Regions from separate parts of the Pseudarthrobacter sp. IC2-21 genome, predicted to be linked through region 3. Evidence: riboswitches for the same ligand, from Rfam matches in the RefSeq annotation. Region 3 holds a riboswitch; each other region holds the start of a gene.

What was found. Region 3 has a riboswitch for S-adenosylmethionine ahead of SBP01_RS02595 (methionine ABC transporter ATP-binding protein). Riboswitches for the same ligand answer to the same signal wherever they lie in the genome.
Region 1: it holds a riboswitch for S-adenosylmethionine, as region 3 does, so the genes downstream of both, SBP01_RS12340 (aminotransferase class V-fold PLP-dependent enzyme) here and SBP01_RS02595 (methionine ABC transporter ATP-binding protein) in region 3, are expected to answer to the same signal.
Region 2: it holds a riboswitch for S-adenosylmethionine, as region 3 does, so the genes downstream of both, SBP01_RS18100 (DUF1737 domain-containing protein) here and SBP01_RS02595 (methionine ABC transporter ATP-binding protein) in region 3, are expected to answer to the same signal.
Region 4: it holds a riboswitch for S-adenosylmethionine, as region 3 does, so the genes downstream of both, metX (homoserine O-acetyltransferase MetX) here and SBP01_RS02595 (methionine ABC transporter ATP-binding protein) in region 3, are expected to answer to the same signal.

The regions. Positions count from the first base shown of each region.
Region 1 covers NZ_CP139145.1:2,680,125-2,685,149, forward strand. Annotated here, with positions in the region: gene SBP01_RS12330 (ribosome small subunit-dependent GTPase A) at 1-252, shown strand, start outside; gene hisN (histidinol-phosphatase) at 307-1,119, shown strand; SAM riboswitch class IV at 1,279-1,392, shown strand; gene SBP01_RS12340 (aminotransferase class V-fold PLP-dependent enzyme) at 1,428-2,867, shown strand; gene SBP01_RS12345 (MFS transporter) at 2,896-4,284, opposite strand; gene SBP01_RS12350 (class I SAM-dependent methyltransferase) at 4,401-5,025, shown strand, end outside.
Region 2 covers NZ_CP139145.1:3,906,234-3,911,258, reverse strand. Annotated here, with positions in the region: gene SBP01_RS18115 (LysR family transcriptional regulator ArgP) at 1-846, shown strand, start outside; gene SBP01_RS18110 (O-succinylhomoserine sulfhydrylase) at 843-2,051, opposite strand; gene SBP01_RS18105 (rhodanese-like domain-containing protein) at 2,052-2,462, opposite strand; gene SBP01_RS18100 (DUF1737 domain-containing protein) at 2,459-2,734, opposite strand; SAM riboswitch class IV at 2,747-2,861, opposite strand; gene SBP01_RS18095 (hypothetical protein) at 2,968-3,462, shown strand; gene opgC (OpgC domain-containing protein) at 3,581-5,025, shown strand, end outside.
Region 3 covers NZ_CP139145.1:546,510-551,534, forward strand. Annotated here, with positions in the region: gene SBP01_RS02585 (CoA-binding protein) at 231-656, shown strand; gene SBP01_RS02590 (isopenicillin N synthase family dioxygenase) at 706-1,734, opposite strand; SAM riboswitch class I at 1,856-1,947, shown strand; gene SBP01_RS02595 (methionine ABC transporter ATP-binding protein) at 2,084-2,884, shown strand; gene SBP01_RS02600 (methionine ABC transporter permease) at 2,877-3,542, shown strand; gene SBP01_RS02605 (LLM class flavin-dependent oxidoreductase) at 3,588-5,024, shown strand.
Region 4 covers NZ_CP139145.1:1,410,307-1,415,331, reverse strand. Annotated here, with positions in the region: gene SBP01_RS06445 (phospholipase) at 1-419, opposite strand, end outside; gene SBP01_RS06440 (SGNH/GDSL hydrolase family protein) at 515-1,366, shown strand; gene SBP01_RS06435 (hypothetical protein) at 1,412-1,969, shown strand; gene metX (homoserine O-acetyltransferase MetX) at 2,033-3,148, opposite strand; SAM riboswitch class IV at 3,162-3,276, opposite strand; gene SBP01_RS06425 (bifunctional o-acetylhomoserine/o-acetylserine sulfhydrylase) at 3,357-4,718, opposite strand; gene SBP01_RS06420 (VOC family protein) at 4,926-5,025, shown strand, end outside.

The DNA.
Region 1 (5,025 bases), 2.1 Mb from region 3:
TCGTTCGGCCTGGCGCACGTGGACCCGGATCGGATCCTGCGGTCCTTCCCGGACCTGGAGCCTGGCACTGATGCCTGCGAGCGTGGCTGTAAACACAACTCTGCTGCGGTCAATTGCGGCTTGGACTCATGGGTGGCCGAGGGAAAGGCCGGTCCAACCGGCCCCGCCCGGCTGGCCTCACTGCGGCGGCTGCTGGGTTCTGACCCGAGGCTTGTAGGCCAGGAAAGCAAGGAGCTCGGCACCGTCGGCTAGCGTGCGGACGCCCACCTCCCCAACGCCGCGGCGGTTTGACGGTAGTTTGGAACCATGATCCAACCCGCTTCGAGCTACAACGATGACCTGCGCCTGGCCCATGTGCTGGCCGATTCCGTGGATGACCAGACCATGAGCCGCTTCAAGGCCCTGGACCTGCACGTCGAGACCAAGCCTGACCTGACGCCGGTCACCGACGCGGACAAGTCTGCCGAAGAGGCCATCCGCGGCCAGCTGTCCCGCTCACGCCCCCGGGATGCGGTGCTCGGCGAGGAATTCGGCAGTTCCGGGCACGGCTCCCGGCGTTGGATCATTGATCCGATCGATGGCACCAAGAACTTTGTCCGTGGTGTCCCCGTGTGGGCCACCCTGATCGCCCTGGTGGATGAGGGGGAACCCGTGGTTGGCGTTGTCAGTGCTCCTGCGCTCGGCAAGCGCTGGTGGGCCGCGAAAGGCGCCGGCGCGTACATGGGCAGGTCCCTTGCCGCGGCAACCCGGCTCCGCGTCTCGAACGTTTCCAACCTTGCGGATGCCTCGCTGTCCTACTCGAGCCTGAGCGGCTGGAAGGAGCGCGGGAATCTGGACGAGTTCCTGGGCCTGACCGAGGACGTGTGGCGTACACGGGCGTACGGCGACTTCTGGTCCTACTGCATGGTGGCTGAGGGCTCCGTTGACATTGCCTGCGAGCCGGAGCTGAACCTCTACGACATGGCGGCGCTGGTGCCCATCGTCGTTGAAGCCGGCGGCCGTTTCACCTCGCTGGAGGGCCAGGACGGGCCCTTCGGCGGCAACGCGCTGGCCACCAACTCCATCCTCCACTCCGAGGTACTCAAGCGGCTGAACCCGGAACTGGACGACCTGCTGTAAGCCCGCATTTCCGAATTATCGTCGGCGGGCCCCTCCTTTCGGAGGTGCCCGCCGTTCGCATCTTCGGGGATTCTGCCAATTCCGGAACTCACGTAACAAAGCCCTTAACATTCCGCCACGCTTTTTCGCTGCGGCGGGCATGTCCTACGCTCTTTAACAGGTCACGAGTGCCAGCGCTAAACCCCGGTTTGCTGGCCGGCAACCCTCCATTCGCGGCGGGGTGCCCCGGGTGACGACCAGGCCGCTCCTCAATGGACCCGGCAAGCGCGGATTCCCGGCACCGGGAGTCCTTTTAAAGTGAGGTCTCCGTGACAACTGCCACCGTCTCCCCCGCCGTCCAGAACAGCCATACCGTCCAGAACAGCCGTGCGGCAGCAGCTGCGGGTGAAAGCGCAGCGAGTGCCGGACGCCCCCTCGCCGCCGTCACCGGCGCTGAAATTCAAGCGCCGCTGATCCAGGGCGGGCAGGTTCGCTACGCCAACCTCGATTACGGCGCGTCAGCTCCTGCCCTGTCCGTCGTGTCGGCCTACCTCAACGAGATCCTGCCGTTCTACGCCAGTGTGCACCGCGGTGCCGGCTACGCGTCGCAGCTCAGCACATCCGTCTACGAGAACGCCCGGAACATCGTGCGGGACTTCGTGGGCGGGCGCCCGGACGACTCCGTTATCTTCACCCGCAACACCACCGACTCGCTGAATCTTCTCGCCGGCTGCCTGCCGCACACGGACGGCCGGCCCGACGGCGACGTCCTGTACCTGGACATCGAGCACCACGCCAACCTTCTGCCCTGGCAGGGTGTTCCGCACCGCAGCGTAGTGGCTGCACCCACCATCGCCGGAACCGTCGAAGCCCTCCGCGCCGAACTTCAGGAGGGCCGGGTCAGCCTGCTCGCTGTCACCGGCGCCTCCAACGTCACCGGTGAGATCCTTCCGATCGGTGTCCTCGCCGACCTGGCCCACCAATACGGGGCACGCATTGTGGTGGACGCCGCGCAACTCGCACCGCACCGGCGCATTGATATCAGCACTGACAACGTGGATTACCTGGCCTTCTCCGGCCACAAGCTCTACGCGCCGTTCGGGTCAGGCGTCCTGATTGGGCGAAGTGACTGGCTTGATGCCGGCACTCCGCACCTGGCCGGCGGGGGCGCAGTCAGGGAGGCAAAGCTCGACGGCGTCAGCTGGGCCACCGGACCGGCCCGGCACGAGGGGGGCTCACCGAACGTCCTGGGTGCGGCCACGCTGGCCCGCGCCACCCAGGTCATCGCGTCCCTGGACCAGGACCGCTGGCATGCCCATGAGGCGGCCATCAGGTCGTTCCTGGTGGAGGGACTGCAGAAGGTCGACGGCGTCACGGTCCACCAGATCTTCTCGGACACCGATCCGGGGACTGACACGATCGGCGTCGTAAACTTCTCCGTGGCCGGCTACGACGCGGGATTGGTTGCCGCCTATCTTTCGGCAGAGCACGGTGTGGGCCTGCGGGACGGCCGCTTCTGCGCGCACCCGCTGCTGAAGCGCCTGGGTCTTCCATCCGGATCGCTGCGGGCAAGTTTTGGTGTGGGGTCCCGGCTGGAGGACGCTGAACGGCTGCTGGCCGGCCTGGAGCAGCTGCGCCGCGCCGGCCTGGGCTGGGACTACGTGGTGGATTCGGGCCGCTGGGTTCCGGCCAACGACACCCGGACCTACCCCCACTGGGCACCAAATACACCCGGCACTGCCGGGGCCGCGCCCTGCCTCGACGACTGATCCTACGGCTGGCTCCTACGTCCGGGCCCTACGGCTGGGCCTGGGCAGCGGCGCTGCCTGTAGGCGCCGCGGTCCGCGCCGGGTTTCTGATGCCCGCTGCCGAGACCGCACCACCAATGACCAGCAGGATGCCGGTGGCGATCAGCACCCGGTGGAATCCGTCCAGGTCCAGCTGCTTCCCGGCGATGAGTCCGACGAGAGCGATGCCCACCAGGCCCGCCACCCTGGCGACTGCATTGTTTACTGCTGAGCCGATGCCTGACTGCTGTTCAGAGATCGAGCCCAGTATCGCCGCGGTCAGCGGCGCAACTGTTGCCGAGAGCCCCACCCCGAAGAGGACGATGCCGGGCAGCAGCTGGGACCAGTAGTTGACCGGTGTTTGCGATGACACCATGAGGAAGTAGCCGAGGCCCGCGCCGGCAGGTCCGAGAGCCATGAACCACCGCGGGCCATGGCGGCCGGCGAGGGAACCGAACCAGGAAGACAGGAAGATGCTGAGCAGGCTGACCGGCAACAGCGCGAGCGCGGCGAGGGTCGCCGAGTATCCGGCCACCTGCTGCAGGAAAAGTACAACGATGAATCCGCCGATGGAGAGCGCGGCATAGATGAACGTCGTAGCCAGGTTTCCTGCCGCAAAGTTCCGGACGGCGAACAGGTTCAGCGGCATGAGCGGCTGTTTGACCCGTGCCTGGCGCCAGATGAACGCCGCAAAGCAGAGGCCTCCCAGGATCAGGGGCCATACTATGCCCGGGCTTCTCCACCCCTGGGTGGCCTGTTCGATCAAGGCATAGACCGGCCCGGCAAGACCCAGCACGCACAGCACGGCCCCGGCATAGTCAATCCGCACCCCGGCCTCGCGGACATCACGGGTGCGAAGCACCGCCAGGAGATACAACGTCACTGCAATCGGTGCAACGTTGATGCCAAACACCCAGCGCCACCCGACAGAATCCACCAGGAGTCCACCCACGAGCGGCCCGGCGATGAAGGCAACAGTGGTACCGGCGGTCCACTGTCCAATGGCCCGGGCCCGGGACGGCCCGTCAAAGTGCGAGGTGATGAGGGCCAGCGAGCTGGGGACGAGCAGGGCCCCGGCGATGCCCTGGAGCGCCCGGGAAATGATCAGAACTTCGGCGGTGGGGGCAAATGCGCACATCAGTGACGTCAGCCCGAATCCGAGGAGCCCGGCCCGGAGAATAAGGATCCGTCCGAGCACGTCTGAGAGCGAGCCCGCGAGCAGGATCAGGGACCCCAGAGTGATCAGGTAGGCATCCACCACCCATTGCTGGGTGGTCAGGCCGCCGCCCAGGTCACGGGAGATGGCGGGCAGGGCCACGTTGATGACACTGCTGTCCAGAAAGGATACGAAGGACGCAAGGACCGAGATCCAAAGGACCAGTCTCTGAACGCGTGTCACCGGAGGGAAACTCACTCTTCCAGTAAACACCGCCGCTGCAACGGCGGCGGTCCGCCGGCATCAGGTAGTTTTAAATCCGCAGAATACCCAGGGAAATCAGCTGAAGGAGATCACGCGTGGCACGGGGCGGCCCCAGGCTTGACCACGGCCGCCGCCTGGAGCTCGGACAGAGCTTCCAGGACGGCGGCGAGCATTATCAGCGCGTGCGTCCGGGCTACCCTGCCGATTCGGCGGACTGGCTCGTCCCGGCAGGGGCCCGGGACGCCGTGGATGTGGGTGCCGGAACCGGGAAATTCGCCGCACTGCTGCTGGAGCGTGGCCTCACCGTCTCCGCGGTTGACCCGTCCGCTGACATGCTCGAACAGCTCCGGGCGCACTATCCCGGGGTGGCGGCCACCCAGGGAACTGCGGAGGCGACAGGCCTCCCGGAGGCAGCGTTCGACGTCGTAAGCGTTGCCCAGGCCTGGCACTGGTGCGATCCGTTGCCGGCCAGCACCGAGCTCGCGCGGATTCTGCGGCCGGCCGGGACGCTGGGACTGATCTGGAACCAGCTGGATACGTCGGTTCCCTGGGTGCACAGGTTATCGCGCATCATGCACGCCGGGGACGTCTACAAACCGGGTTTCCGGCCTGTGGTGGGCCCGGAACTTACCGGGTTGGAAAGCCATGTGACCCGGTGGGAGGACAGCCTCAGCACCACGGACATTATGGAGTTGACCAAGTCGCGCAGCTATTATCTGC
Region 2 (5,025 bases), 910 kb from region 3:
GAGGAGGGCACCCTGGAAGCGGCAGCCCGCACCCTGCACGTCACGCCGTCGGCGATTTCCCAGCGGCTGAAGGCGATGGAGGATGCGGCCGGCCAGATCCTGCTGCAGCGCACCAGTCCGGTCCGGCCGACTCCCGCCGGGGAGGCCGTCCTGCGATTTGCCCTGCAGGTCAGGCAGCTGGAGGGGGATGCACGCCAGGAGCTGGGCGGTGGCCAAAGCGGACCGGGCGCGCCCATCCCGCTGGTGGTGAATGCCGACTCGCTGTCCACCTGGTTCCTGCCGGCGCTGGCGAGTCTTCCGGGGGAACCGGGCGTCTGTTTTGAACTCCGGAGGGAGGACGAACAGCATTCCACCCGGCAGCTGCGCACCGGCGCGGTCATGGCAGCCGTGACCGCCACGCCGGAGCCCGTTCCGGGGTGCAGCGTGGAGCCGCTGGGGTCACTGCGGTACCGTGCGGTGGCCAGCCCGGCCTACGTGCGCCGCTGGTGGCCGGACGGGTCCGGCCTCGTGGCCGGCAGCCGGTCACCGGTGGTGGACTTCGACCGGAAGGATGACCTGCAGGCAGGATTCTTCCGCGCGCTGACCGGCACTGACTTGGCGGCGCCACGGCACTACGTGCCGTCGTCGGCCGAATTTGCGCAGGCCATCCGGCTGGGACTGGGCTGGGGGCTCCTGCCCGAGCAGCACTGCCTGGCCGGTCTCGGGAGCGGGGACCTCGTGGAACTGGCGCCGGACAACCCGGTTGATGTTGCGCTGTACTGGCAGCGCTGGAAGATCGACTCCCCGGTCCTCAACCAGCTCAGCGCGGCAGTCCGGGAGGCGGCGTCCAGCCAGCTTCGCCGCTAGACGTGCTTGAGCGCCTGTTCGAGGTCCCCGATGAGGTCATCCACGTCCTCGAGCCCTACGGACAGGCGCACCACGCCGTCGCTGAGCCCGATCGCGGCGCGGCCTTCCGGGCCCATGGCGCGGTGCGTGGTGGTGGCCGGGTGGGTAATAAGGGACTTCGCATCACCTAGGTTGTTGGAGATGTCGATGATCCGCAGCGCATCCAGCAGTGCGAAGGCAGCCTCCTTGCCGGAGCGGCCGCCCGTTGCCGCGAGTTCCAGGGTGAGCACGGTGCCGCCGGCCTTCATTTGCCTGGCGGCCAGCTCATACTGCGGGTGCGACGCCAGCAGCGGGTACCTGACCCAGCTGACGGCGGGTTGCTGCTCGAGCCATTCGGCGAGCCGCAGCGCGGACGCGGACGAATGGTTGACGCGCAGGGCCATGGTTTCGAGGCCTTTGGTGAGGACCCAGGCGTTGAACGCGGACAGGGCCGGACCGGTGTGCCGCATCAGCTGCTTGACCGGGCCGTTGATGAACTCGGCCGTGCCCAGGATGGCACCGCCCATCACGCGTCCCTGCCCGTCGATGTGCTTGGTGCCGGAGTAGACAATCACGTCAGCGCCCAGCTGCCCGCAGCGCTGCAGCAACGGGGTGGCGAAGACGTTGTCCACCACCACGGTGGCACCCGCCGCGTGCGCCAGCTCGCTGACCGCGGCGATGTCCACGATTTCCTGCATGGGGTTGGACGGCGATTCGAAGAACACCGCCGTCGTCGGCTCGGCAAGCGCCGCCCGCCACTGCTCCAGGTCCGGGCCGTCCACGAACACCGTCTCCACGCCCCAGCGGGGCAGAATCTCATTCAGGATCACAAAGCATGAACCGAACAGCGAGCGGGCGGCAACAACCCGGTCACCGGCAGCCAGCAGGGCACCCAGGGCGGTGAACACCGCTGACATGCCCGACGCCGTCGCGAAGCATGCCTCGGTGCCCTCCAAAAGCCGGAGGCGTTCCTGGAACGTGGCCACCGTGGGGTTGCCGTAGCGGGAGTAGACAAACCGTTCATCCTCGCCGGTGAACGCGCGCTCGGCGGCGGCGGCGGACTCGTAGACGAAACCCGAGTTCAGGAAGATCGGCTCGGTGGTTTCCTGGAACTGCGTGCGGTCCAAACCGCCGCGGACCGCCTGGGTGTCGGGGCTCCAGCCGGCAGCTTCGTCGTTGAAAGTCATTTATTTGCTTCCGAGGTTGGTGGGCAGGCCGCGGTTTTTCCAGCCGTTGACCGTGCGCCCGCCGTAGCGGTCCGGCTCGCCTTCGAAGCCCTCGAGGACGTTGTAGGAGGTGAATCCGGCCTGCGTGGCGGCAAGGGCGGCGGCGATGGAGCGCTGGCCGGAGCGGCAGAGGAAAACCAGTTCGGTGCTGGTGTCCTCCGGCGCCTGCTGCTTCAGCTGGTCAACAAAATCCGGATTGGGAATCCCGCCCGGGAAGGTCCACGGGATGAAGAGGGGATCGTTTTCGGTCGCCTTTGTGTCCGGGATGCCGATGTGCGCCCATTCGCCCTCAGTGCGGACATCCACCAGGATGGCGCCCTGTTCCAGTTTGGTCCAGGCCTCCTGCGGCGTGAGGTCTCCGGCGTAGCTCATGCGTGGCCCTCGCCGTCGAACTCAAGATCGTCGCCCGCCTCGAGATCCTCCACGGCGGTGGCGACGGCGGCATCCGCACTGGCGATGGCCGCCGGAAGGATGAGGGCCTGGGCAACGATCACGGCGGTGCCGTTGAACGTCGCGGCCGGGCTGCCGTGCAGGACGTACCCCTCGGCGAGGGCGGCGGAAATCCGCTCACAGAAGGTGCGGTCGTCCGTGCCGGTGATGAGCCGGTAGGACAGTTTTTCCTCGGGAACAGGTGCGTCGGACACGACGATCTCCTTCTTTCACGCTTGCAGCTCGAATGGGTCGATATGCCGAGTATTCACCTGAGGCACCCCGCCGCGATAGGAGGGTTGCCGACCGGCCAGTCAGGGCTTGGCACCGGTTCTCATTACTCCCCAAAAACGTAACACCCGGCCCGGCCCGCCGCACGGCCGCCGGCGTCATGTTCCGTAACCAACACGTGCTTCCATCCGCCGCTACCGGGCACAACAATCGGACCATGGGCAAAGACCGGGGGAATCGCCTGACCGTCGCGTGGCCGCGCCTCATCACCGTGGTGCTGTGTGCCGCGATTCTCACGGCCGCCCTCAACAGCTGCCGGAACGTTGTGGCACCGCCGCCGTGCATGCCGCCCGCGTTCACGGTGATTCCGGCGGAAGTGAAACCTGGGGACAGGGTGACGGTCAGCGCCCCGGACGCCGGCTGTGATGCGCGCTACGGCCAGGCTGCCCGGGTCCGGGTGGAACTGCTGAACGCGGCCGGCACGCCCGTGCTGGATGAGCTCGCCCCCATGACCGACGACGGCGGCTTCACTTTGGTGTTCACCGTCCCGGCAGACATGTCCCCGGGGGAAGCCGGCGTCACCGCGTATCCGTACAACCTGGATTGGTGCGATGACACCGGAGTCAACAACCGGGCGGCCGCGGGGCCGCCGACCCTTGTCCGGGTCTCCTGCGCCCAGCGCCTGGTGCCGCTGGTGATCCTGGCCGGCTGATTCGGGCGGCGTTGACCGGGCGGCGTTGATAGGGCACTGCCTGCGAACACCGATAGAGTTCTCGCGGTGGCAGCGGCCGCCAATTACATGACCGTCCGGGGGGAAGGTTCACACCAGCATGCCTACAGCCACCACACTTTGGCGCGTGCCGCCGTCGGACATCCGGAGGCGCCGCCCGCTGTTGGCGGCGCTCCTCGCGGCACTCTTCCTCCTGGTAAGCCTGGCACCCGCGGGCGCAGCGAACGCGGCCGAGCCGGAGCCGGCGAAGGGCAAGCCCCTGCTGGGGGCCGTCCTGGAGTGGGGCGAGGACTCAGCGCAAAGGTTTGCCGAGCGGCTTGGTGCTGCACCGGCCCTGCTGGGGCACGAGATCTCCCTGCCTGTGGGGCCCGGCGAGGAACAGGACATCCGCGAGTCCCTCGGCCAGGCCGCTGGCCAGGGTTCCCACGCGATTCTCACGGTGCGGCCCACCGCAGCACTGGACCAGGTGGACGCGGCCGCCGCCAAAAACTTCGCCGCCAAGGTGGGGGACCTGACGGCTGGCTTCAAAGGCGCCGTCCTGATCCGGTTCGCCCCGGACATGAACTCCAGCTGGGTGGAGTGGGGCCAGCAGCCGGCCGCCTACAAGACGGCTTTCCGGAACGTTGCCGCGGCGTTCAAAACGGCGGACGACGCCGGCACGGTCATGGTGTGGCAGCCGTACCTTGGGCGGGACTACCCCTTTGAACGGCGCCGGAACGCTCCCGCCCCCGGGTCCGAGGGTTTTGCCCTGCTGGACACCAACGGCGACGGAAACTGGAACGGCGCGGATTCCGCGTACGCGCCGTACTACCCCGGCGATGACGTGGTGGAGTGGGTGGGGCTCACCGCCTATCACGACGACACCGGCGGCAACTCGGCCGTGAACACCGTCCCCGCTGCCGGCGAGCTGTCCGCGATGCTGACGCAATCCGGCAATGAGAATTTCTACGCCGCCTACGCCGCCGGGCGGAACAAACCCATGCTCCTCCAGACAGCGGCCTTCTACAGCCCGGCCGCGGGCGGCGCCGCGGAATCCGACATCAAGACATCCTGGTGGGACCAAACCCTGGCCGCCGCCACCTCCGCTGAGTTCGCACGCATGGCGGCAGTCGTCTGGGATGAGCGGACCAGCACGCGGGACACCGGAGTGATCAGCATCGACTGGCGGCTGACGGGCAGGAGCGGCATTGCCGAGGCAGCGGGCAAGAGACTGACGGAATCGGGGCTCACCACCGGGCCGGTGACGGCTGTCAGCGGGGGCCAGCAGGCCGCCCGCGCCAATTCCCTCTCCGGGGCGGCGGCCTGGAGCGTCGCCGCTGCCATGCTCATCATCCTGGTGGCCCTGTGGCAGCTGCCGCGGCGCATGGGGGCGGTGGCCGGCTGGGGCTATGGCGTGCCGTCGAACCGGGACTCCCGCGTTGACCTCCTCCGCGGGCTGGCCATCGTTTTTGTGGTGGTCAACCACCTGGGCATGACATCGCTGTTCCAGCTATTCACCCAGGAGGCCGTTGGGTTTGTCTCCGGCGCCGAGCTGTTCGTCCTGTT
Region 3 (5,025 bases):
TGTTATCAGCGTGTGCCGTGGGGGCTCACGCTGACCAGGGTTGCTGCGGCTTCATCGATCCAGGTCTCTCGGCCGCTCGGGATGGTCACTACCCACTAGACCTGAGATGAACAAACAATCCAAATCCGCGGCTCGCCGCACGTAATGTTCGTTCACATCTCCTGCGGACCTGCACCATCATTCATAAATTCGGCCACAGGGAGCTTGGGAAAGCGGCGTAGGCTGGGGGCATGGGCCACACCAACGATCCTGCAGTCATAGAACGCCTCATGCGAAACAAAGGGCGGTGGGCCATTGTTGGGCTGACCACCAATGAATGGCGCGCCGCGTACGACACCTCGCTGTTCATCCGTGACCGCCTGGGGATGGAGATCATCCCAGTGAACCTGCCCGGAGACCCGGTGCACGGCGAAACCGGGTACCGCACCCTCACTGACATCCCGGCGGAAAAGCAGCCCATCGACGTCGTGGACTGCTTTGTGAATTCGCAGAAAGTGGGCGCGGTGGTTGACCAGGCCATCGCCGTGGGGGCGAAGGCCGTGTGGCTTCAGCTGGGCGTCATAGACGAGGCCGCCGCCGAGCGGGCGAAAGTCGCCGGCCTCGATGTGGTGATGAACGTCTGCCCGGCGCAGCAGGCGTGGAAATACAACCTCTGACCGGCCCCGGGGAGGGCGCGGCCAGCGGTCACTCCTGCATCACCAGCGGTCAGCGCTGCATCAGTTCCGGGTAGTGCCGCTCGGTCACGTCCGGGTGCGCGCGCATCCGGCCCTTGAGCATGTTCAGGCCGAACGAGGCGAGCAGCGGGTTGTTCGGATCGTCTGAGACTCCGCGTGCCTGTGCCTTCAGTTCGGGTGGCAGCGGCACCGGGTCGATCACGGCGTCCAGCCGCGGGGACCAGAAGAACGGGACGGAGTAGCGGTCCACCCCCGGCGGCGGCGCCTGCACCCGGTGGATGGTGGCGGCCAGGTACCCTTCGGTGGCCACCTCGAGCATCTCACCCAGGTTCACCACCAGCGCGCCCGGAATAGGCTCAACGGGCGCCCATTCGGTGGTTCCCGGCGGGAGTACTTCGAGCCCGCCCACGTCGTCCTGGAGCAGGAGGGTGACAAAACCGTAGTCGGCGTGGGAGCCCACACCCTGATCGCCGGCCGCTTCCACCACACCGCCAACGTAGTGCACCAGCTTGCCCATCCAGGCGGGTTCGTCACCGAAGGGCTCATCGAAGTGGTCCTCGGGCAAGCCGAGGGCCACGGCGATGCCGCGCAGGAGCTCCATGCCCACCTCGGACATCAGCTCGGCCCAGGCCATGGCTGCCGGCTTAAGCTCCGGCATTGCCTCATCCGGCCACAGATTGTGGCCCTGCAGCAGCCAGTAGGGCTGGTCTGCAGGGTAGTCGTGGACGGGTTCCCGCTCGGGGGAGTAGTCGATCTGCTCGCGGGCGTCCGCCCTGCCCTGGGTGACTTCGGTGCCCATCCTGGTGTAGCCCCGGAAATGTGGGGAGAGCCTGTTATCCAGCTTCATCCGTTCCTCGAGGGGCAGGTCGAAGAAGCGCTTGATGAGGGCCAGGAGCTCCTCGGCCTGGCCGGGCGCGGCTCCGTATCCGGTGATTTGGAAGAACCCCACGTTGTGGGCAGCATCCCGCAACTGGTCAATGAACTCGGGACTGAACGAACCGTACGGCTGGCGGGCGGCGCTCATGTCCAGAACGGGGATGGTTGCCTGATCGGGTGACATCTTCGCAGACTAGCACCGGCCGGCTCCCCGTGGGCACCCCACATTGAGTTGGGTGTCGTCGCCTTACGCCTTGTGACATTTAGTTTTTCATCCGGTGCCGCGTGTGCCAGATTCGTTGCTGTAACCATCTCGAGCGGCTGAGAGACCTGGCTCTGTGACGCCGCAGCAACCCCCTTCATTTGAAGACGGTGCTACTGCCAGGACCGATGGAGAACCTCAGTGTTCCCGGCCCTTGGGCTGCGCAAGCGACCCCGGGTTCCGGGCTGCGAAGGTTTCCTCGGGTTATCCCGGAGGAATTCATGAACGTACAGACCGGCAGCCGCGCGGCAGCCCCATCAGGTGATGACCTGTGATTGAGATCCAGAACGTCAGCACCTCCTTTGACTCTCCCAACGGACGTTTCACCGCCGTTGATGATGTCAGCCTCCACATCCAGCGGGGCACCATCCAGGGCATCATCGGGTTCTCCGGGGCGGGAAAGTCCACGCTGCTCAGGAACATCAACCTCCTGGAGCGCCCCACGTCAGGCCGCGTCCTGGTGGACGGCGTTGACCTCCTGACCTTGTCCGATGCCGAGCTGCGCACCAAGCGGCACCACATCGGGATGATCTTCCAGCACTTCAACCTGCTCAACAACCTCACTGCGCAGGAGAACGTTGAGCTTTCCCTGAAGTTCGCCGGCATCGGAAAGTCCGAGCGCCGCCGTCGGGCTGCCGAAACCCTGGAGATCGTGGACCTTAGCGACAAGGCCGGAACGTACCCGGCCAAACTGTCCGGCGGCCAGAAGCAGCGCGTGGCCATTGCCCGCGCCCTTGCCACCGAACCCAAGGTGCTGCTCTGCGATGAGCCGACGTCGGCAGTTGACCCTCGTACAACGGCCTCTGTCCTGCAGTACCTCGCTGATGTAAATGCCGAATTCGGCATCACGATTGTGGTGGTCACCCACGAAATGAACGTCATCAAGGCCATCGCGGACAACGTTGCCGTGATGGAAGAGGGCCGGGTTGTGGAGCAGTTCGACCTTAGCGAGCTGCAGCGCCCGGGTTTCCACCCGGCCACCCAGAGCGGCCGGTACCTGATCTCTGACGAGATCCAGCTCGACCGTTCCGCCCACGCGACCGCCGCCTCGGAAGGCCTGCTCAATGTTTGACCGCATCCTTGAAGTCCTGCCCGAAATCGGTGTGGCCATGGGCCAGACCCTCACCATGCTCCTGGTGGCCATTCCGCTGGCGGTGCTCCTCGGCACACCCCTGGGCGTGCTGCTTTACACCATCGGGCCCAACGGGCTGAAGCACCGCCCCAGGCTGCACCGCATCCTGGACGGGCTGGTCAACCTGATCCGGTCCTTTCCGTTCCTGATCCTGCTGATTGCCATCATCCCCGTCACCAGGTTCATCGTGGGCACCACCATCGGCACGGCCGCCGTCATTGTCCCGCTGACCATCAACGCCATTCCCTACTTCGCCCGTTTTGTGGAACAAAACCTCAGCCAGCTGGGCAGCGGCGTGGTGGAGGCGGCCCGGTCGATGGGCGCCAGCCGGTCCCAGATCGTCCGGGATGTCCTCATTGTGGAGGCCAAGCCCGGGCTGGTCAGCTCCATCACCATCATGACCGTCAGCTTCATCTCCTACTCGGCAATGGCCGGCCTGGTGGGCGGCGGCGGGATCGGCGATTTCGCTATCCGCTACGGGTACTACCGCTACGAAACACCGCTGATGATCACCGCCATTGTGCTGATGATCCTGCTGGTCACCATCGTCCAGCTGGGCGGCTCCTACATTGCACGGCGCCTGGACAAGCGGCTCTGATCCTGCCCGGCGTCCGCACACCCACTTCTTCCGGAAGGCACCCCCATGACTTCAACACCCAGTACCCGCTTCGACGGACCCCGCCCACGCCTGCTGATCAGCGCGTTCGTGATGAACACGACCAGCCACATCATGGGCGGCCAGTGGCGGCGCCCGGAGGCGCAGCAGCACCGGTTCAACGAGCTGCCGCTGTGGCTCGACCTGGCCCGCCAGCTCGAAGACGCCAAGTTTGATGCGATCTTCTTCGCCGACGTCGTGGGCCTGTACGGCGATTACGACGGCGGGTGGGCGTCGCTGCTGAAAAAGGGCATCCAGGTGCCCTCCAACGATCCCCTGATCCTGCTGTCCGCACTCGCCACCGGGACGCAGGAGATTGGACTGGCTGCCACCTCGTCCGTCATCCAGAGCCATCCGTTCCAGTTCGCCCGGCAGATGTCCACGCTGGACCACATCAGCAACGGACGCGTGGCCTGGAACATTGTCACCAGTGTGCTGGAGAACGCCCACCGGAACTTCAACGCCACCGAACTGACCAAGCATGACGAGCGCTATGACTGGGCGGACGAATATGTCGAGGCGGCCTACAAGCTGTGGGAGGGCTCATGGGAGGACGACGCCCTGCTGTTGGACAAGGAAACCGGCGTCCATGCCGACCCGGAAAAGGTCAGCAAGATCTACCACCGCGGGCCCCGGTACTCCATTGACGGGCCGCACCTCTCCGCGCCGTCACGGCAGCGGACCCCGGTGCTTTTCCAGGCCGGCAGCTCGGGCCGCGGCCAGCAGTTCTGCGCCGCCAACGCTGAGGCCACCTTCACCCTGGCCCCGAACACGGACGTGGCAGCGAAGTACACGGCGGCCGTCCGTGAACAGGCCGCCGCCGCAGGGCGCCACCCGGATGACGTGAAATTCCTGCAGGGCATGCACTTCGTGGTGGGCGGCACCGAAGCGGAGGCCAACCGCAAGGCTGCCGAACTGGAGGAGACTCTGGATATCGAAGCCCTGCTGGCCCATGTGGGCGGCGGCTTCGGCGTCGATCTCGGCGGACTGCCGCTGGACACCCCGCTCGGCGACCTTGAGACCGAAGGCAGCCAGGGCCACCTGACTGCGATCCGGGCCTCCGTCCGGGGCGGCAACCCCACGCTCCGGGACATTGCCCTCTACCGCAGCCGCGCCAACCGCGTGGTGGGTACGCCGGAACAGATCGCCGACCGGGTTGAAGAGTGGCAGGACGCCGGAATCGACGGCATCAACATCATCAACCAGACCCTCCCGGGCTCGTACACCGACTTCATCGAGGGTGTGCTGCCGGAACTGCGGAGGCGTGGGCTGGCTCAGGCGGACTATGCGCCGGGCACCCTGCGCGAGAAGCTCTTCGGCGCCGGACCGCGCCTCAACGACCGGCACCCGGCCTCAGCTTTTCGGGGAGCCTTCACCGAGTTCTCAGCGGCCGCTGAGAACAAGCCAGCCACCATCACCGTTTAGC
Region 4 (5,025 bases), 860 kb from region 3:
TCCGCATTGACCACAAACCCGGAAAGCCCGACGACGGCGGCGTAGTCCGCGGGCCGGTACCGGAGCAGCGTGGTGGCCATGGCCATTCCCATGGAGAAGCCGAGCAGCGTCACCGACGGGTGGTCGGCCTTGACGGAGTCGATCCAGTCCTGCACGTAGTCGGCGGCTTTCTTCACGGCGTCCAGGGAGTATTCGATGGTGTCCGTCAGCGGGAACCACATAAAACCGGGCCCGGTGGGCAGCGGCGCCCTAAGCGAGGCCACCACAAATTCCTCCGGCAGCATGTCCGCCAGGCTCAGGAGGTCCTGTTCGTTGGCGCCGTAGCCGTGAAGCAGGACCAGCAGCGGCCGTCCGGCGCGCTGGTCCTCGGGCCTGGACCATAGAACAACAGGGGCAGGAAATACTTGGGCTTCAGTCATGGTTTCCATTCTTACAGTTACCGAGGGGTAACTACCTACGTTGGCGTAGCTTGAGAACGAGAGGGCAGGATAGGACCGTGACTGACGCAAGAGCCATGCAGAACCTTCCCCCGGCGACACAAACCCACCCCTGGACCCGCTACGTGGCGATGGGTGACTCCTTTACCGAAGGCATCGGCGATCCCGAGCCAACAAGTCCCGGCGGGTACCGCGGCTGGGCGGACCGGGTGGCCGAGGAACTGGGCCGTGGCCAGGACGACTTCGCCTACGCCAACCTCGCCGTCCGGGGCAGGCTCCTGCAGCAAATCGTGGACCAGCAGCTGGCCGCGTGCCTTGCGCTCAAGCCGGACCTGGTCACACTTTCCGCCGGCGGCAACGACCTCATCCGGCCCGGCGGGGACCCTGACGCCATGGCCGAAAAGCTCGATTCCGTGGTCCAGATCCTCTCGATGGGCGGCGCCACGGTAGTGCTGTTCAACGGACCGGACACCGGGTCCTCGGTCCTCAGCCGGATCCGCAGCAAGGTGGCCATCTACAACGAGAACCTGAGGACCGTAGCCGCCCGTCATGATGCCGTCATCGCGGACATGTGGTCCCTGAAACAGCTCAACGACCCGCAAATGTGGGACGTGGACCGGCTGCACTTTTCGCCCCTGGGCCACCACACCATCGCCGCCATGGTGCTTGAGTCGCTTAATGTCAGCCACACCCTCGAACCGAGCATTCCGAAGCCGTTGCCGCCGCGGACCTGGCGCGAGGCCCGCAGCGGAGACCTCGTCTGGGCCCGCGAATACTTTGTCCCGTGGGTGGTCCGGCGGCTGCGTAACCGCTCCTCCGGGGATGGCATCACGGCAAAACGCCCGACGCCGGGACCCGTCTTCGGCCCGGGGGTTCCGCTGGGTTCCGGTGAAGGCCCGCTGGGCACCGCCACCGGGGCGCGCCGCTGAACCGGGGGCTTAAGCTGGAGGGACACATATGAGAGGCGCTACCCCGTGAACAGCTTGTTTTTCTGGATCATCATCCTGTCGTTCGTGGTGCCGATGGCGATGCGGATGTACCGGAAGTCCGTCAACAAACGAAACCAAGGGCAGGGCTTCTCCGGCGGCTACCCGGGGCAATATCCGGGCCAGTTTCCCGGTCCGCAAAGCCGGGAGCCCCGCGACGGCTACACACAGCAGGACTACATGAGTGGCGGCTACCGCGAGATCATGAGTTCGCAGCCCCTCCCGCCCGGCGAGCCGCTGCCGCCGATGCAGCCGGTCCCGCCCGCCAACCAGCAGTTCCCGCCGTATGGTCAGCAGTTCCCGCCGTATGGTCAGCCACAGGATTATGGCCAGCCCCAGCAGTTCGGCCGGCCCCAGGATTATGGTCAGCCGCAGCAGTACGGAGAGGCACCGAAGGCGCCGGCTGCCCCGGCGACTCCCCCGCCGCCGTCGGCCCCGCAGGGTTACCGCGCGCGTAAGCTCGCGGAACTGGACCAGCAGTACAGTAACGGCGAGCTGGCCATGGAGGACTACATGAAGCGCCGCTCCGACATCATGAACGGCTAATCCTGAAGGCCCGGACCGCTTAGGTCCCGGCCAGACCAGGAACGTGCCAGACCAGGAACGTGGCTAGACCAGGAACGTGCTCCGCAGCTGGCTGCCGAGCTGGCCTATCTCGGTCAGGAAGCCGTCGTGGCCGATGGGGGCTTCGATGACGTGCACGGCAACGTCCCCGGGCAGCGCTGCCGCCAGCTCGTGGGACTGGGACGGGAAGTAGAGACGGTCGCTGTCCACGGCAGCCACAAAGAACCTGGCGGTCGCCCGTCCCAGGGCCTCGTCCAGGGAACCCCGCCCGCGGGTGATATCGTGGCTCATCAGGGCATCGGTGATCGCGATGTAACTGTTCGCATCGAACCTGCTCACCAGCTTCCGGCCCTGGTGGTCCAGGTAGCTTTCCACCTGGTAGCGGCCGCGCTCCCCCAGCGCCGCGGCCTTGAACGGTGATTCGGGGACCTGCGCGGAGCGCCCGAACCGGCCGTCAAATTCCGCTGCGGAACGGTACGTGATGTGCGCAATGCGCCTTGCCAGGGCGAGGCCGTCCTCAGGGAGCGGGCCGCCGTAATAGTCGCCGTCGTTGAAGTTGACGTCCTGGCGGATGGCGAGGGTTTGGGCCTGGGCGAAGGCAATCTGTTCGGCCGTGCTCGCGGCCCCCACCGAGATGACGGCGCAGCGCTGCACCCGTTCCGGAAAAGTGACCGCCCATTCCAGGGCGCGGGCCCCGCCCATGGAGCCGCCCAGCACCGCAAACCAGCTATGGATGCCCAGCTGATCGGCCAGCCGGGCCTCGGCGGCCGTGGAATCCCGCAGGGTCACCAGCGGAAACCGGGACCCCCAGGGTTTTCCGTCCGGAGCGGCGGACGACGGGCCGGTGGAGCCGTAGCACCCGCCCACCATGTTGATGGACACCACAAAGAACCGGTCCGTGTCCACCGGCGCGCCCGGTCCGGCCAGCTGCTCCCACCAGCCGGGCTCGTCACTGTCGCCGCGGGTCACGTGGGTGCTTCCGGTCAGGGCGTGCTCGATCAGGACCGCGTTGGAGCGGTCCGCGTTCAGCGTGCCCCACGTTTCATAGGCCAGGGTGACGTCCGGCAGGTAACCGCCGGCTTCGAGCTCCAGGCCACCGATGTTTGCATAGCGGACCACGCCGTTTCCGGGAGCGGCCGTTCGGGAGATGGTGATCGTCATGGAATGGACCTCTTCTACGCGCTTGCCCGCCGTCAATTGACCGGCTGGCCAGGTCTTCACCCGGGGCACCCCACCACGGAAGAGGGTTGCCGGCCAGCAAGCCGGGGCTGTCGCTGGCACTCATGACCTGGTTCGAGTGTACGAAACAGCCCCGGCTAAGGCTAAGCGTGTGACCGGTTATGACTTCACGGATTGACTCGCGCGCCGGTTACTGCTGGCCGGCTGCCGCATCCGAAACGGGTCCGGTGGATTTGTCCGCCGCCTTGGCTGCCCGGAACCCGGCTTCGAGGTCGGCGATGATGTCATCGATGTGCTCGATGCCCACAGACAGACGGACCAGCCCCGGCGTGACACCGGCGATAGCCTGCTGCTCGGCCGAGAGCTGGCTGTGCGTGGTGGAAGCCGGGTGGATCACCAGCGAGCGGACGTCTCCGATGTTCGCCACGTGGGAGTGGAGTTCCAGCGCATCCACGAAGCGTTTGCCTGCCTCAGCCCCGCCTGCCAGGCTGAACCCGACCACGGCGCCGGTGCCCTTGGGACCGTATTTGAGTCCCCGCTGGTACCAGGGGCTGGACGGGAGGCCCGCGTAAGCCACCGATTCGACGTCGTCCCGCGCCTCGAGCCAGCGGGCCACCTCCACGGCGTTCGCCACATGCCGTTCCACCCTCAGGCTCAGGGTTTCCAGCCCCTGCGCAATAAGGAAGGCGTTGAACGGGGACACCGCGGAGCCCAGGTCGCGAAGCAGCTGGACCCGGGCCTTCAGGATGTAGGACAGGTTGGCGCCGAGCGCTCCGTCCGCACCAAGATCGCGGGCGTAAACCAGACCGTTGTAGGTGGGATCCGGGGTGTTGAATCCGGGGAACCGCTCCGGGTCCTTGCCGAAGTCAAAATTGCCTGAGTCCACAATCACCCCGGCGATGGCTGAGCCGTGGCCGCCCAGGTACTTGGTGGCGGAGTGAACCACAATATCAGCGCCCCACTCCAGCGGGCGGATCAGGTATGGCGTGGAGAGGGTGTTGTCCACGATCAGCGGCACACCCGCCTCATGTGCAGCCTTCGAGACCCCTTCAAGGTCCAGGACGTCCTGGCGCGGGTTGGAGACCACCTCCGCGAAGAACAGCTTGGTGTTCGGCTGCACGGCATCGCGCCACTGCTCCAGGTTGTCCGGGTCCGCCACAAACGTGACGGAGATGCCGAACTTCTTCAGGGTGTGCGCCAGCAGGTTATAGGTGCCGCCGTAAAGGCTCGGGCTGGCCACCACGTGGTCCCCGGCTTCGGCGATGTTCAGGATGGCAAAGGTTTCCGCCGCCTGTCCGGAGCTCAGCAGCAGGGCCCCGAGCCCTCCTTCCAAGCTGGCGATCCGCTGCTCCACGGCGTCCTGCGTGGGGTTGCCGATGCGGGTGTAGATCGGTGCCAGTTCTGCCAGGGCGAACCGGTTGGCGGCACTTTCGGCGCTGGGAAACACGAACGACGTCGTCTGGTAGATCGGCAGTGCGCGGGCGCCGGTGGCGCTGTCCGGCTCCTGTCCGGCGTGGATCTGGCGGGTTTCGAAAGACCATCCGTTCGACATTCGGGGCTCCTTTGACGAGGTGGGGCAGTGCTCGGTTGCGTTCAGCATAGGAAGACTTCCCAGCCGATAACAGGATTATGACGAAGGTGGTCGGATGGCCCACTCTTCAGCGTTCCGTTGAGGTTTGTGCCGAACGAAAGAAACCTGGAAAACCCAGTAAGGCAACCCTTAGCTGAGAGGCTCATCACAAAGTGCCAAGATGATGGCATGCGCATGGATCACGTCTCTTACGCCTGTGAACAAGATGGCCTGGCTGCCACCACCGAACGTATTTCGTCTGCCCTCGGCGTTGAAGCCGTGAAGGGTG